DNA from 4 places in the Bacillus luti genome. Region 1 is predicted to be linked to each of the others. Evidence: riboswitches for the same ligand, from Rfam matches in the RefSeq annotation. Region 1 holds a riboswitch; each other region holds the start of a gene.
The links. Region 1 has a riboswitch for S-adenosylmethionine ahead of EUC40_RS11090 (M20 family metallopeptidase). Riboswitches for the same ligand answer to the same signal wherever they lie in the genome.

Region 1 (4,218 bases):
AAATTAAACATTGGAAAACGATTGGCGGTAGTAAAATTTCTATCATGAACGGTCGTTTTTTATATACAGATTATGAGAATACAGTATACGTATTTCAGCTTATTTCGGAAGTAAGCTTACCTGAAGGTTCACCAATTCGAATTGAGTTCGATGGTGAGGAAGCGACAGGGGAAGTATTATCTGTACATGGATTAGAAATAGAACTGAAATTAAATGATTATATACAAGGTGAAATACGAGAAGCGGTTTTATATAGTGAACCGTGGCAATTGCTAGAACAGCTGCAAGAGCGATTAAAAGAAGCGCGTCAAGATAAGCTAAAACGTAATCGTATAAAACGTCTTGTAGACGGAACGAGCAGTCCGAAGCATCTTGAAAAAATGAAAAATCCGAAAAATGAATTGGCGTATCGTTCGTTTTACAATCCGACAACGTACGTATGGGGACCACCTGGAACAGGGAAGTCGTACAATTTATCGCGTATTATTTCGGCTCATTATCAAAAAGGAAAATCGGTACTTGTGTTAGCTCATAGTAACGCGGCTGTTGATGTATTAATGAGCGAAGTAACGAAGCAAATTGAAAAGAAAAAGAAATGGACGCCTGGTGAAATTGTTCGTTACGGTTATAGTCAACATGAACATATACGAAATCATGAAACGTTACTTGCGTCGAAGTTAGTAGAAACGACGAACGGGTCTTGGGGTGAGGAGAGACTCTATTTAGAAGAGACACGCCAAGAGCTTCGTGAAAAGATTTTATCATATAAAGCGACATCTGCTGATAAGAAGCGTATACAAGAGATTGAAAGTGATCTTCGAAAGCAAAAAGCAAAAATTAAAGAAGTAGAAAAAGAATACATTGAAAATGCGAAAGTAATCGGCGCGACTTTATCGAAATGTGCCATTGATTCACTTATTTATGAACGTACATTTGATTTAGTTGTCGTAGATGAAGTGAGTATGGCGTTCGTTCCGCAAATCGCATTAGCTGCTTCACTTGGAAAACGTATCGTCGTTTGTGGCGACTTCTTACAGTTACCTCCAATTGCGATGGCAAACCATGAACTCGTTCGCAAATGGCTTGGCGAAGATATGTTTTACCATGCCGGGATTGTTGAGTCTGTTAATAAATCAGAAGCACATCCGAACCTTTTTATGTTGCAGGAACAAAGACGTATGCATGCGGATATATCGAAGTTTACGAATTCATTTATTTATAAAAATAGAGTATACGATCATCCGTCCGTTTCAGAACGTAAAGAACTTGCGCAATTGCAGCCGTTCGCAAATGAGGCGAGTGTTTTATTTGATACGAGTTTAATGGGAGCATTTTCATTAAAAGACGCTGCTTCTGGTTCTCGTTTTAATATTATGTCTGGTTTAGTAGCGATGCAAATGATGTTAATCGGACTGTTAGACGGTGTTCAATCGATCGGTGTCGTTACACCTTACAGAGCACAGTCTCGTTTTTTATCAACGTGTATTAGAGAAATGTTGCAGAAAACGAAGTATCGACACATACCAGTTTTAGCAGCGACCGTTCATAAGTTTCAAGGTTCTGAAAGAGATATGATGATCTTTGATACGGTGGATAGTTATCCGCAAGAACGACCTGGCGTGTTATTCTTTGACCATAAAAACCATCGCCTCGTCAATGTAGCGGTAACGAGAGCGAGAGGAAAGTTCATTCAATTATCAGATTGCCATTATATGCGTAAAAACTTATCGAGAAAACAAGCGTTATCACAATTAACAGCTCATATAGAACGTCACGGAGATGTGTATGATCGCACGACATCAAGACAATTGTGGGAGCGAAAAATTTCGAAACGATTACGCTGGTATATGGAAATGAATCTTGAAGAGCCGAAAGGGGTATTAAAAGATATTTTAGCCGCAAAACGAAAAATTATCATTTCACTTCCAAGTACAAAACAAGTGGATAAACGAGTATGGCAAGCGTTAATGCGTACAAATGCGCAAATAACAGTGTATAGTGATGGACCAGTTCCGTTGAAGAATGTAAAGTTACAAAGGCAAAATAAAGCATTCCCGTTTATCGTAATTGATGATGAAATCTTCTGGGCAGGCGCACCACTCACATCTCAAATGATATTTGAAGGTAGTACGGAGTTTCCATACGTATGTGCAAGACTGCAAGCACCAGAAACAATTGGTGTACTAAAAGGATTTTTAGATATTCGGTAAATTCGGATAGGAATTCCTTGACTTTTAATCGGAATGAACTTAGAATGAAAATAATTTAATATAATTTTATGAAAATTCTTATCACGAGAGGTGGAGGGACTGGCCCTATGATACCTCGGCAGCGGATTCTTTATGAATACTGTGCCAATTCCAGCAAGGTAACTTGAAAGATAAGAAAGAAGCTCATTTTGACTGTATATGCAGAAGCCTCTTTCTATCTTTTAGAAAGAGGCTTTTTTACGTGAAAATAAAAGGAGGAAGAACAATGGGAGCGACTGGAGTAACGTCACAAAGAAAAACAATTGAAGAGAGTATAGAAAGAAATAAGGAAAAGTACATAGAAACAAGTCATAATATTCATGCGAATCCGGAGATTGGTAATCAAGAGTTTTATGCATCAAGAACGTTAAGTTTACTGCTAGGGAGTGCAGGGTTCCAATTGCAGCACAATATAGCTGGACATGAAACAGGATTTATCGCGCGGAAAAGTTCAGGAAAACAAGGGCCAGTTATCGCGTTTTTAGCTGAGTATGACGCTTTACCAGGACTCGGTCATGCGTGTGGTCACAATTTAATTGGGACAATTAGCGTTGCGGCAGCAATCGCATTATCAGAAACGCTTGAAGAAATCGGCGGAGAAGTTGTCGTGTTTGGGACACCAGCAGAGGAAGGTGGGCCAAATGGTAGTGCGAAATCAAGTTATGTAAAAGCAGGTTTATTTAAAAACATTGATGCGGCACTTATGATTCATCCGAGTGGAAAAACAGCGACAACGAGTCCATCATTAGCGGTCGATCCACTTGATTTTCATTTTTACGGAAAAACAGCTCATGCCGCAGCTTCACCTGAAGAAGGGATTAACGCATTAGATGCGGTTATCCAGCTGTACAACAGTATTAACGCACTTCGCCAACAACTTCCGTCAGATGTAAGAATTCATGGTGTTATTACAGAGGGCGGAAAAGCACCTAACATTATTCCTGACTACGCCGCAGCTAGGTTCTTCATTCGTGCAGCAACGCGAAAAAGATGTGCAGAAGTAACAGAGAAAGTAAGAAATATCGCTGAGGGAGCAGCATTAGCAACAGGTACAAAAGTAAAAATCCATCAATTCCAAAATGAAATCGATGAACTACTCGTAACAAAAACATATAACGACGTCGTAGCAGAAGAATTAGAATTACAAGGTGAAGACGTAAATCGTAAAGAAAGAGTGGGCATTGGTTCAACAGACGCAGGAAACGTAAGCCAAGTCGTACCGACCATTCACCCGTACATTAAAATCGGCCCAGATGACTTAATTGCGCATACGAATGAATTTAGAGAAGCAGCACGTTCAGAACTAGGCGATAAAGCATTAATTACATCGGCAAAAGCATTAGCGAATACCGCTTATCGATTAATTACAGAAGAAGGGTTGTTAGAGAAGGTGAAGGAGGAGTTTAGAGAGGCGCAGAGGAATCAGGGGTAAGGGTAACTTATTCAACGGGGAATCTAATTAATAAGCAGAAATGTAAAAAAGAACATTGGAAAATCAATGTTCTTTTTTGTTTACTAATTATTGATTTTGCTGCTTTTCCTCAAAAAGGAGAAACTTTTACTGTTAGCGAGAATAATACGTATCCCTTTATCAGAACGACAATTTCTCCTCAAACTCACTCTTTAAAACAATTAAAGGAGACGATAATCCGAATTGCATTAAAGAGTCTAAAAATACAGCTAGGGAATCCATCGACTCGCTCATGACCTTCATCATATAATTAAATTCCCCGCTAATTCGATATAAATCTGTTACTTCGGGAGCGGCATTACAATATTGGATAAAATCAGAGCATTGGCTCGTTTTAAACATAATGAATGCTTGAATGTTTTTATTAATTTTGGAAGGCTCAAATTTTGTTCGGTAAGCTGCTATAACTCCTTGATCTTCAAGTTTGTTAATTCGCTCTTTTACAGCAGGTTGCGTCATGGATATAATTCGTCCTATTTCTGAAACAGAAATTCTCGC
Region 2 (4,218 bases), 1.9 Mb from region 1:
GCTCGAATCCTTCTGATGTATCTACTTTAACTGCATATACAAACTGGCCGCCTACAAACTCACAACGTGTAATATATGGTTCTGGCGCTTCAATATATTGCTGGATTAAAGTAATTCCATCAATCGGTTCTTCAAACGCCGGACCGTCCAAATATTGTTCTAAAGCATTAATGGAATGAAACAGTTGAACACCAAGGCCTTTCCCTGCGCGGTTATGCTTTGTAATGAACGGTACTTCCCCTAACTCCCTTGCTGCTTTTACTATATGATCACGGCCAACAGCACCAATTGTTTTCGGCACTTGTATCCCAAATTTTCTTAATGCTGCATATTGATTTAATTTACTTACTTCAAGGCGTAACGCTCGAGACCCGTTAAATACTGTTCGCCCGTATCCCTCTAGCCAAGCAAGAACACCTTCAGTCAATTCAGGTGCATATCGATGTCCTCTCGTATGTGAAGAGGCACTCATGCGGCTATAAAAAACACCTTGGGGAGGCTCTTGTTCTAACGGAAGTGTTCCTTCATTTAAAAACCATTCCTCATACGGTAACTCCAGTTCTTCCAACCTTTTCACCAAATGATCCGTCCATTCCTTATTCTCATGTAATATGTAAATTTTACTCATTTGTAATCAATTCCTTTCTTTTTGCTTCAACTAATGGCATCACTTTTTCAGAAAATCGTTTCATCTCTTCAAGCTGTGGCGAAAATTGTAAAAGTAATAAAGTAACACCCACTTTTTCAAAAGCGAGTATCCTTTCTGCAATTTTCTCTGGTGTTCCAATTAAATTAGGACGTAACCCGCGATTAGATACAGAATAATCATTGAGCTTCACTTGCTGTTCCAAATGCGATTTACTAATAAAGTCTTGGTAACCCGCATAACCTAAAGCATCGTCTTTCACATCCGTTATGCGTCTCCATTCTTCTAGTGCCTCTTCTTCTGTATCACGACAAATGACGTAAGCCGCAAGCCCGAATGACTGTAATGGCTCCTCTGTGACTTTCTTTCTACGATTCTTCATATCTTCTATTTTCACAGATACTTCTTCCACTGTTCCCCCGTGCATTACATATGCATCCACGTGATTTACAATGACCTCTTTTCCTCTCTCACTCTCACCACCTGCATAAAGCTTAATGCCTTGTTTCTGCACCGGTTTTGGACTTAAATGTGTATGATGAAGCTCATAAAAGTCCCCTTTATAAGAAAACTCTTCTTCTTTCCAAAGTTCCTTCAAAATTGTTACAAATTCCTCTGTGCGATCATATCTTTCATCATGTGCGGTAAATACTCCGCCATACTGCCTCGCTTCTTCTTCCCACCATGCTGAAACTACATTCAATGTAAAACGGCCATTACTTAATTGATCAATATTCGCTGCCATTTTCGCTGTAACTGCTGGATTGTGAAAACCGGGTCTTACAGCTGTCATGATTTCTAATCGATCCGTTACTGCAGCAAGTGCTGCCGCAGTTGTCCACGCTTCTAAACTTGGTGCTGACACACCTTTTATATCATTTAAGTTTAATTCTGCAATAAGTGTTGTTGAAAAACCTAATTGCTCTGCCGCTTGCGCTGTTTGTTTTGCATACTCAAACGTAGGCGGCATAGATTCATCATCTACATTTCGAAGCCATCCCCCAAAAATCGGTAACCAAAAACCATACTCCACTACATACTCCCCCTTCATCTCTTAGCCATAAAAAAAGCTACTCTTATTCAAATAAGAGTAGCCTTCTTGACTAATTGAACCGCTCTTATCTTTCAGGTGTTTCTTCACCTGCAGGAATTGGCACCTTTCGTCTCACACGAGGTTGCCGAAGTTTCATAGGGCCCGTCCCTCCACTTCTCAACATAAGAATTGTTTGATTTTCATTCATTATAATCGTCAGAATAATAAAAATCAATTTTTAATACTTATTTTTCCGATACACATTAAACGATATGTGGGAAATCATATTGTTATAGAGATTTATAGGGGTATTATATTGTTTTACTTACGAATATATAAAGGGGTATGTTGTATCATGTCGAAAACATCATTTATAACTAAGTTGCTTTACTTCTACCGTAAAAATACACCAAAATAAATATCAACTTCAAGAGGTGTGAATACCATGAAAAATAAAAGATGTGACAATTGTGGTTCTACTAATTTTAAAGAGGGACGAGTTGGAAACGCCTATCATGCGTATGTTTGCGACGATGAACATAGTAGGTTCTTTTCAGGAGGAAAGAGTTCAAAACTATTAACCACATTTTGTTTAGAGTGCGGTGAAGTAAAATCTTTTAGAGTGGAAAAACCGGAGAAATTTAAAGAATAAAATACATTCAAGACCCTCAAATTCTGCTGTAAAGGATCTTCTTTCTCGTTTCGTGTAGCCTATTAAAACACTAAACACCTTTTGAATGCCCTCCATTGATTAAATTCTTTCCAAACATACAATTAAACAACGTGAATTCCATAGTTATTAGGAATTCACGTTGTTTTAGTTTTTTTATATCGCAATTTAACCCTTATACTATCGTTTTTCAATCGGTAGTTTAAATGTAAAAGTACTGCCTTCCCCTAATTTACTTTCAACGGTAATTTCTCCTCCGTGTAGTTCGACAATCCATTTTACCATCGACAATCCTAAACCTGTGTTTCCAATGTTTGAAGATGTTCGTGCTGCATCAACTCGATAGAAGCGTTCCCATATTTTCGTAATATGTTGCTCGCTGATGCCTATACCATTATCGGAAACTTTACCTATTATGTTTGTTCCATCACGGAACAGTTGTATATTCACACTACCATTCGCTTTGCCATAAGCAATCGCATTCGTTAGTAAATTCATTAATAAACGCATCATCAACGTTTGATCTGCTTTAATAAACAGGTCTTCCTCTATATTTGTTGTTATATCAATCGAGGCTTCTTGAACCATTAATGAAAGCTCTTCTACAACGATTTCCGTTAATTCACTCATATTGATACATTCAAATTGAAAAGTATCATGCTTTCCTTGGTCAACTCGTGCTAATAATAAAAGTTGCGAGATTAACGAGGACATTTTACTTGATTGCCTTAAAATCACTTCTAAAGATTCTTCCATTTCTTTCGGATTATTCCTCTGCGATAAGGCGTATTCGCATTGGGAAATAATAACAGATGTTGGCGTTCTTAATTCATGAGATGCGTCAGATGTAAATTGTTTTTCACTTTCGAATGACTTCTCCAATCGCTCAAACATGTTGTCAAAGGTTTGTGCTAAATGATAAATTTCGTCTTTCGATGAACCTTGTAAATTAATTCTCTTCGAAAGGTCTTTACCATCACCAATTTCACTGGCTGAATCACTCATTTGTTTCACAGGTCGAAACGCTCTTTGTGTAATAAAATATCCTCCCACTGCCGCAATGAGAATAAGTAATGGGAAAGAGATGAGTGTTACCACAATAAGCGTATTCATCGTTGATGATAATTGGTTCATCGTCATTATTCCACGAACCCAGACTTGCTCATCGCCGTCTGCATTATGGAGAAAATCATATACTATCCATTCTTTATTACCATTTTTAATAGTTCGTATTTCATCGGATTTAAGCGATACCTTTTTATTAAAGCCGGCCGGACTACTTCCTGCCAGTAGCTCACCTTGCTTACTATAAATGAGAAGATTTACTCCATCTTCTAAAGTTTCAAACTCATCGTCAATCTTTAACTGTCCATGCTTATATTTGATATCTTCAATGCTTTCTTTTACTGTGCTCTTTAATTGATTTTTCATATTAAAAAGTACAACTTTATCTGAAGAAGTTAAAATAAAAGCTAACACGAGTGCCATAATAATTACAACTAACCCCGTATACCAAAGGGTTACTCTCATTTTTATTGATAGTTTTTTCATGATTCTACTCGCAATACGTAACCAGTGCCTCGTACCGTATGAATTAACTTCGTTTCAAACTGGCTATCAATTTTTTTACGAAGGTATCGGACGTAAACATCAATAATATTCGAGCCGCCTTCATAGTCGTAATTCCACACATGTTGCTCAATCTTATCTCGTGTCAACACAACTTCTTTATTACGAATCATATATTCTAAAATAGCAAATTCTTTACTGGAAAGATTGATAACTTGGTCTCCCCTTGTTACTTTATGCATATTGCAATCCACCACTAGGTCAGCGATTTCAAACACATTAGATGTATTCCCTGTTTTT
Region 3 (4,218 bases), 1.6 Mb from region 1:
CATTTGGCGCATCGCAAGGCATAATAGCATACCAATCTGCTTCTATATATTCCATTCCTGATACAATTCCAGCAAGTGGGCCGTTTCCTTTATAATGCGGAATATCTTCTATAACAGGAACTTGTATGAGTTGCTCTACTCGCTCTTTTATATCGGAGTGACTAATGACTACAACTTCTTGCACCGCAGTTGTCATCACTTTCAAAATATGCTCAACAAAAGTACTCCCACCCCAGCTCGCTAGCGCTTTCGGTTCACCGAATCTACTCGACATACCGCCCGCTAATACAATTCCAGCCCACTTACTCATTGGCGATGCAGCTCAAATGTAATATGACCTAATTCCGGTAAAATTAATTTATTCATCGCAAGGCGAACGGCTCCGCTAGATCCCGGCATTGAAAAGACTACTTTACGCCCAATTGTACCGCCAATTGCTCTACTTAACATTGCGCTGCTTCCGATATCTTCTAAATAACTAATCATGCGGAACAACTCACCAAATCCGACAATTTCTTTATCTAATAGAACTGATACCGCTTCAATTGTGACATCACGCTTCGTAATACCAGTACCGCCATTCGTTAATACAACATCTACATCTTCCTTATGATAGCCAGCTAACACTGCTTGCTGAATGCTTTCTTTATCATCTTTTACAATTTCATAAGAAGTCACTGTATGTCCTGCTTCTTTTAACAATTCATGTAATAGTTGTCCGCTCTTATCTGTCTCTTCTGTACGTGTATCGGAAATCGTTACGATCTTGCAGCGCACTTCTTTTGGCGCTTGTTTTTTATGCTCGGTTACGCTCATTTTTCATCTTTCCTTTCATTTAACTTTGTAAAATTATGTATAAATTAAAGAATTCAATATGATACAATATAAGTATATTTATCCATATAAAGGAGTTTTTTTATGTTTTATAACATAAAACGATATGTACCTATTATACCATTCCTTATTATTTTATCCGTGTTTCAATGCATCGCTTACGGATTTGATATAAACTTTTTAAAATTGTATGTGCTTATGCCGGATGGTGGTATTCGTTACTATTTGACTAGCACATTAATTCCTCTCGTACTTGCCTATATATTAGATTTTATTTTTATACGTTCTATCTCTAAATAAGGAGGTCTACATACTATGGAAATTTATAAAAAATTAACAACAACATTCATCCTCTTATTTATCGCTTCCATCACCGTCGGTTTTTCTCTAAAAGGGGCAATCCCATCCGCTACATTAGTGAGCATTATATTCGCAACGCTATTTTTACTATGCAGTGCTTTTTGCGCCGGAAAAGCACGCCAACTGAAAGGTTGATTTTCTATGTTCCGTAAGAAACCAATCCTTTGTAAATCATGTCAAAAAGAAATACAAACGTATGAAAAAGCATGGATTCATATGCCCTTTCCGGCAAGCGGAATGACAAATATGAAAAAGTATATTGAACTAGAAGGAGAAGTACATTGTCATTCATGTATTCAAATAATAAGTAAAATAAAATAAAAAAAGCTTTGCGCTCACCGCGCAAAGCTTTTTTTCATATATTATAGACCAGCTTGCTCTTTTAAAGCTGCAGCTTTGTCTGTACGTTCCCATGTTAGATCTACATCAGTACGTCCGAAGTGGCCGTAAGCTGCTGTTTGTTTGTAAATTGGGCGACGTAAGTCTAGCATTTTAATAATACCAGCTGGGCGAAGATCGAAGTTGTTACGAACTAGTTCTACTAATACGTCTTCAGATACTTTACCAGTGCCGAATGTATCAACTGAAATTGATACTGGTTGTGCTACACCGATTGCGTATGCAAGTTGTACTTCTGCTTTGTCAGCAAGACCAGCTGCTACGATGTTTTTCGCAACATAACGAGCTGCATATGCTGCTGAACGGTCAACTTTCGTTGCATCTTTACCAGAGAATGCACCGCCACCGTGGCGAGCGTATCCACCGTAAGTATCAACGATGATTTTACGTCCTGTTAAACCAGCATCACCTTGTGGTCCACCAATTACGAAGCGGCCAGTTGGGTTAATGAAGAATTTCGTTTCTCCATCCATTAATTCTGCTGGAACTACAGCTTTAATTACATGCTCTTTTAAATCGCGATCGATTTCTTCCCATGTAACATCTGGATGATGCTGTGTAGAAATTACGATTGTATCTACACGTACAGGTTTACCATTTTCATCATACTCAACTGTAACTTGCGTTTTTCCATCCGGACGTAGGTATGATAATGTATCATCTTTACGTACTTCAGTTAAACGGCGAGCTAATTTGTGAGCAAGCGAGATTGGAAGTGGCATTAACTCTTGTGTCTCATTACATGCGAAACCAAACATTAAACCTTGGTCTCCTGCACCAATTGCCTCAATCTCAGCGTCAGTCATTTGACCTTCGCGTGCTTCTAGCGCTTGGTCAACACCCATAGCGATGTCAGCAGATTGCTCATCGATAGATGTTAAAACTGCACAAGTTTCTGCATCGAATCCGTATTTTGCGCGTGTGTAACCAATGCCTTGAATTGTTTCACGAACGATTTTCGGAATGTCTACGTAAGTAGAAGTCGTAATTTCCCCCGCTACCAATACTAAACCAGTTGTTACAGTTGTTTCACAAGCTACACGTGCATTTGCGTCTTTTGATAAGATCGCATCTAAAATTGAATCAGAAATTTGGTCACAAATTTTATCTGGATGTCCTTCAGTTACAGACTCAGATGTGAACAGATGACGTTTTTTTGTCATGTGGTAAACCTCCCTACAGTAATTGTATATATTGTACGGAACTCATCCTTAATTTGCCACAAACTGCGACATACATTTATTCTCCCACACAAGCATACAGAAAAACCTTTCCCACTTTACATAGAGGAAAGGTTTAATTTGCTACTTGCATACTGCTTTTTGCCCTTCGCTCTTATCGTTCGAGACCTGTAGCCTCGCACAGGTTTTAGCACCTATTCACCTGTATTTACCAATACAGATGAGGTTGCTGGGCTTCATCGGGCCTGTCCCTCCGCCAGCTCGGGATAAGAGAGTATCCGTCCCAACCTATACTAAAGAAATGATATTCATTTGTCAATTAATATTCACATTTTCCTGAAAGTTTTTCTCAATAGAGAGAGAATGGAATATTAATAAGGAATTAATACATTCACACAAACAAAAATAAAGAAATAGTATACATTATTTATATAATTGTGTTATACTATTGATGGGGATTACGAGAAATATTTCATTAAATGAAAAGGATGGTATATAAATATGAGTACTGTGAATGTCCAAATTGGTTTACATGAATTATTGAACGGAAGCAATGCACAGATTCAACTAAGTGTTCCGCAATTAGTGGAAAAAGTATTAATGCGAAATGAAGGGAAATTAACTTCGACTGGTGCCGTTTCTGCTTCAACTGGAAAATATACAGGACGTTCTCCTAAAGATAAATTTATTGTGAAAGAAGCATCGGTTGCTGACAAAATTGCTTGGGGAGCTGTGAACCAACCGATTTCTGAAGAACATTTTAATAAATTATATACAAAAGTATTAGAATACTTAAAAGAAAAAGAAGAGTTATTCATCTTCAAAGGATTTGCAGGCGCTGATCGCAACTATCGCCTACCAATTCAAGTTGTTAACGAATACGCATGGCATAATTTGTTCGTACACCAATTATTTATTCGTCCAACTGAAGAAGAATTAACAACTCATGAATCAGAATTTACAATTGTTTCTGCGCCGAACTTCAAAGCAGACCCAGCAATTGACGGCACAAATTCTGAAGCATTCATTATGGTTTCATTCGAAAAACGTATCGTACTGATCGGTGGTACAGAATACGCTGGAGAAATGAAAAAATCAATTTTCTCTATTATGAACTTCTTACTACCTGAACAAGATATCCTTTCTATGCATTGCTCTGCAAACGTAGGTGAAGAAGGCGACGTGGCACTATTCTTCGGATTATCTGGAACAGGTAAAACAACATTGTCTGCTGATCCAAACCGTAAATTAATCGGTGACGACGAGCATGGATGGTCTGATAACGGTGTATTCAATATTGAAGGCGGTTGCTATGCGAAATGCGTAAACCTTTCTCACGAGAAAGAGCCACAAATTTTTGATGCAATCAAATTTGGATCTGTTTTAGAAAACGTTATCATTAATGACCAAACGCGTATCGCAGACTACAACGATACTACTTTAA
Region 4 (4,218 bases), 1.8 Mb from region 1:
ATTGTCCAGCTTCAGCGGCTAGATTGTTCGGTGGCTTCGCTTTTTCCTGCAAGGCAAAAAGCGCCTTTACGTCAGAAGCTCCATCCCCCTCACAATCTGAACGAGCCGCTTGCGCTTTTCATTGTCCAGCTTCACCTCCTAGCCCTTCATGTCTAAGAACCTTCCGCACGAGAAGACAAAAAGCGTCTTCTGTGCGAAAGAACCTTAGCCAATAGGGCTAAACAGTCGGTTCCGCTTTTCGTTATGATCCAGCTCCAGCGGCTAGAACATTCGGTCATTTCACTCCTTCACTTGAGGCAAAAAGCGCCTCTAGTTCAGTAGTTCCAATGCCCTCTTGTTCTGAGTAAGCCGCTTGCGCTTTTCTTTTGCAAAAATAAACAGGAAACAACATGAAAATAACGAATATACTATATACTAAGTTAAAGGTTGTATAGTATATGGTGATCGGGTGATGACATATGATTTATGTAGAAAAGGTCATTATTGTAGAAGGTACATCAGATAGAAGAAAGATTGAATCTATTATTCGTGAACCGGTGGAAATTGTTTGTACAAATGGTACAATTGGTTTGTCGAAAATGGATGAGCTCGTTGATCAGTTTTTTGATAAGGAAGTGTATGTGCTAGTGGATGCTGATGATGCTGGAGAAAAGTTAAGGAAACAATTTCGAAAAGAATTTCCGCAAGCAGAGCATATTTATATCGATCGCTCATACCGAGAAGTGGCAACTGCGCCGTCTTCACACTTAGCAAATGTATTATGGGGAGCTGACATTGACGTCTATACAGAATATTTACGGTAAGGAATGATAGAAGTGATTGACTGGACAGGAGCCGAGGCTACAGCCCTAATAGAGAACGAAGAAAAAACAGTGTTATATGTATATACTCCGATGTGTGGAACATGCCAATTAGCAAAAAAGATGTTAACGATTGTTGAGATGACAATTGAGGATCTGAAAATTGGAATGTTAGATTTGAATTTTGCTCCGCATTTAGCGAAAGAGTATGGAATCGAAAGTGTACCGTGTTTACTTGTTTTTGAAAATGGGACACTCATGAAGAAGATATATGCATTTCATTCGGTTGAATATTTATATACGGAATTAAAGTAGGCGGCAAAGTTTTTGCCGCCTCGACATATTTCTTGGGAAATATGTCGAGATGCAGGGTAGGTACAGTATTTGTCGAGCGAAAATAACAGGATTGCTCTTTAGTGAGAGGGAATGGTATGTAATAGAAAGTGATATGAAGGATGTGATTTAGGGTGAAATTATATTCTTTGCTGCAATCATTTGTAAATTACGCTAACGGTCAATACCATTTAGAACCACTTCTAAGACAAGGAGAAAGAATTGTTAATTTCCGTTTTGGAGATGAATGTTGCTCGTTACAAATTTCAAGAGATTATATAGAGCTGTTGCAAGAGGAAAGAGGAACAGAACAAATCGTGTGTGTAGATGAAGAAGGTGTAGAACAACTAGTGAACGGAAATACACGATTACAAATGTTAATGAATGATGGACGTGTACATTATTCTGGGACGTATCGAACGATGCTATTAGTCGAGTCGATGTTTCATATATGTAAACCGATGTCAGTAGGTGCTTAAAATTCTGAAGTTTCATTTTTTATGAAAATTTCTGTTGACATGGTGTGTGGATATTGATACAATTCAATTCATAAAATATAGACAATTTCATAAATTACAAATCAGACGAAAATTTAATCTGATTTCTCTTATCAAGAGAGGTGGAGGGACTGTGCCCTGTGAAGCCCGGCAACCGTCAACTTATGTTGAAATGGTGCCAATTCCTGCAAAGCAAATGCTTTGAGAGATGAGAGAGAGGGATAATGTTGTTATATACGCATATAAACCTTTCTGCTTCTCTAAAGCAGAAAGGTTTTTTTATTGTTTGAATGTGGAGGACATTCAAATAATAAAAGTAATGATAACGGTGGACTACACGCATCAAAAATAAAAAATTGCGGAGTCGATCCAAACAAAATAGGGGTGATACACCATGATTTTATTAGAGAATGTAAAGAAAATATATAAAGCAAAAAGCGGTGATGTCACTGCTGTAGATAATGCCAATTTAAAAATAGATAAAGGTGAAATATTTGGTGTTATCGGATATAGTGGCGCTGGAAAAAGTTCTTTAATTAGATTATTCAATCAGTTGGAGAAACCAACTTCTGGCCAAATTACAATTGCAAATCGTGTCATTTCAGCAATTACAGGAAGCGAACTTCGTAAGGCAAGGCAAGAAATCGGAATGATTTTTCAGCACTTCAACTTACTTTGGTCACGAACTGTACGTGAAAATATTGCATTTCCACTTGAGATTGCAGGCGTCGATAAGGAAAAGAGAAGAAAACGTGTTGATGAGCTAATTCACCTTGTTGGATTAGAAGGAAGAGGAGACGCGTACCCATCTCAGTTAAGTGGTGGACAAAAGCAACGCGTTGGTATTGCGAGAGCATTGGCTAACAATCCACAAGTACTTTTATGTGATGAAGCGACGTCAGCTCTTGATCCAGAAACGACAGATCAAATTTTAGATTTACTATTAGATATTAATAAGCGTCTCGGTTTAACAATTGTACTCATTACACATGAGATGCATGTAATTCGAAAGATTTGTAATCGCGTTGCGGTAATGGAGAGAGGAAAGATTGTAGAAACGGGTCCAGTACTTGACGTATTCCGTAATCCGCAGCAGGACATTACGAAACGATTTGTACAACAGTTAACGGATTCTGAAGATACAAATGAGACGATTGAAAGTTTAATTGAAAAATATCCAGATGGAAAAGTAATCCGCTTGCAGTTTATCGGCGAGGCTGTAGAAAGACCGGTACTTCAAAGATTAATGCAGCGCAGTGATATAGAAGTAAGCATTTTGCAGGGAAATATCGCACAAACGAATAACGGCTCTTACGGTAGTTTAGTCGTTCATTTAAATGGTGAGGAAACAGCGATCCAGCAAGCGATAGAAGGAATTCATCAAGATCAAGTAGAGCTGGAGGTGATTGCACATGGATAAGTTACTCACAAATGTTGATTGGAATCAAATGTTAGAAGCAACTGGTGAAACGTTATATATGACGGCAATCGCAGCTCTTGCTACATTTATTTTAGGACTTATTTTAGGATTGTTACTTTTCATGACAGCGAAAGATAATTTATGGGAAAACAAATCGATTAATACGGTGATTGGAGCGTTCGTAAACATATTCCGTTCTATACCGTTCATCATTTTAATTATTTTATTAATCCCATTCACGAAAATCCTTCTTGGAACAATTCTTGGAGCGAGTGCAGCGTTGCCAGCTTTAATCATCGGAGCGGCACCATTCTATGCACGAATGGTTGAAATTGCACTTCGTGAAATTGATAAAGGTGTAATTGAAGCTTCAAAAGCGATGGGAGCAAAAACAAGCACAATTATTTTAAAAGTATTGATTCCAGAATCATTACCAGCATTAGTATCTGGTATTACGGTAACGACAATTGCTTTAGTAGGCTATACAGCAATGGCAGGAGTTGTTGGTGCTGGTGGCCTTGGAACACTTGCTTATTTAGAAGGATTCCAACGAGGAAATAACGACGTAACAATCGTTGCGACAATTTGTGTATTACTAGTTGTATTTTTCATTCAGTGGATTGGTGATCGTGTAACGACTCGAATAGATAAACGATAATAAAAAACGGGAGGATGTTTCAAATGAAAAAATTATTACTTACAGCACTTATTTCAACTTCTATTTTTGGGTTAGCTGCCTGCGGGGGGAAAGATAAAGACGAAAAGAAACTAGTAGTGGGGGCTTCTAACGTACCGCACGCTGAAATTTTAGAAAAGGCAAAACCGTTACTTGAGAAAAAAGGAATTGAATTAGAAGTGAAAAAATTCCAAGATTACGTGTTGCCAAATAAAGCGTTAGCGGATAAGGAGTTAGACGCTAACTATTTCCAGCACATTCCGTATTTAGAAAAAGAAATTAAAGATAAAAAATATGATTTTGAAGTAGCAGGAAAAATTCATTTAGAACCAATTGGCGTATATTCTCAAAAATATAAAAGCTTAAAAGAGCTTCCAGACGGAGCGACAATTATTATGAGTAACTCAGTTGCTGACCATGGACGTGGTTTAGCAATTTTACAAAAAGAAGGCATTTTAAAAATTAAAGACGGAGTAGATCCAGTTAAAGCAA

Region 2: another riboswitch for S-adenosylmethionine. It lies ahead of EUC40_RS20825 (LLM class flavin-dependent oxidoreductase); the one in region 1 lies ahead of EUC40_RS11090 (M20 family metallopeptidase).
Region 3: another riboswitch for S-adenosylmethionine. It lies ahead of metK (methionine adenosyltransferase); the one in region 1 lies ahead of EUC40_RS11090 (M20 family metallopeptidase).
Region 4: another riboswitch for S-adenosylmethionine. It lies ahead of EUC40_RS02020 (methionine ABC transporter ATP-binding protein); the one in region 1 lies ahead of EUC40_RS11090 (M20 family metallopeptidase).

The regions. Positions count from the first base shown of each region.
Region 1 covers NZ_CP040336.1:2,162,524-2,166,741, forward strand. The annotation lists gene EUC40_RS11085 (AAA domain-containing protein) at 1-2,210, shown strand, start outside; SAM riboswitch class I at 2,286-2,387, shown strand; gene EUC40_RS11090 (M20 family metallopeptidase) at 2,476-3,681, shown strand; gene EUC40_RS11095 (Lrp/AsnC family transcriptional regulator) at 3,841-4,218, opposite strand, start outside.
Region 2 covers NZ_CP040336.1:4,107,052-4,111,269, forward strand. The annotation lists gene EUC40_RS20820 (ATP-grasp domain-containing protein) at 1-628, opposite strand, end outside; gene EUC40_RS20825 (LLM class flavin-dependent oxidoreductase) at 621-1,679, opposite strand; SAM riboswitch class I at 1,762-1,868, opposite strand; gene EUC40_RS20830 (hypothetical protein) at 2,125-2,331, shown strand; gene EUC40_RS20835 (sensor histidine kinase) at 2,530-3,900, opposite strand; gene EUC40_RS20840 (response regulator transcription factor) at 3,897-4,218, opposite strand, start outside.
Region 3 covers NZ_CP040336.1:606,837-611,054, reverse strand. The annotation lists gene EUC40_RS03180 (molybdenum cofactor guanylyltransferase) at 1-310, opposite strand, end outside; gene EUC40_RS03175 (MogA/MoaB family molybdenum cofactor biosynthesis protein) at 307-816, opposite strand; gene EUC40_RS03170 (hypothetical protein) at 919-1,134, shown strand; gene EUC40_RS03165 (hypothetical protein) at 1,150-1,329, shown strand; gene EUC40_RS03160 (hypothetical protein) at 1,336-1,515, shown strand; gene metK (methionine adenosyltransferase) at 1,557-2,756, opposite strand; SAM riboswitch class I at 2,926-3,047, opposite strand; gene pckA (phosphoenolpyruvate carboxykinase (ATP)) at 3,276-4,218, shown strand, end outside.
Region 4 covers NZ_CP040336.1:405,158-409,375, forward strand. The annotation lists gene EUC40_RS02005 (toprim domain-containing protein) at 459-803, shown strand; gene EUC40_RS02010 (thioredoxin family protein) at 807-1,115, shown strand; gene EUC40_RS02015 (hypothetical protein) at 1,268-1,612, shown strand; SAM riboswitch class I at 1,738-1,845, shown strand; gene EUC40_RS02020 (methionine ABC transporter ATP-binding protein) at 2,025-3,050, shown strand; gene EUC40_RS02025 (methionine ABC transporter permease) at 3,043-3,708, shown strand; gene metQ (methionine ABC transporter substrate-binding lipoprotein MetQ) at 3,732-4,218, shown strand, end outside.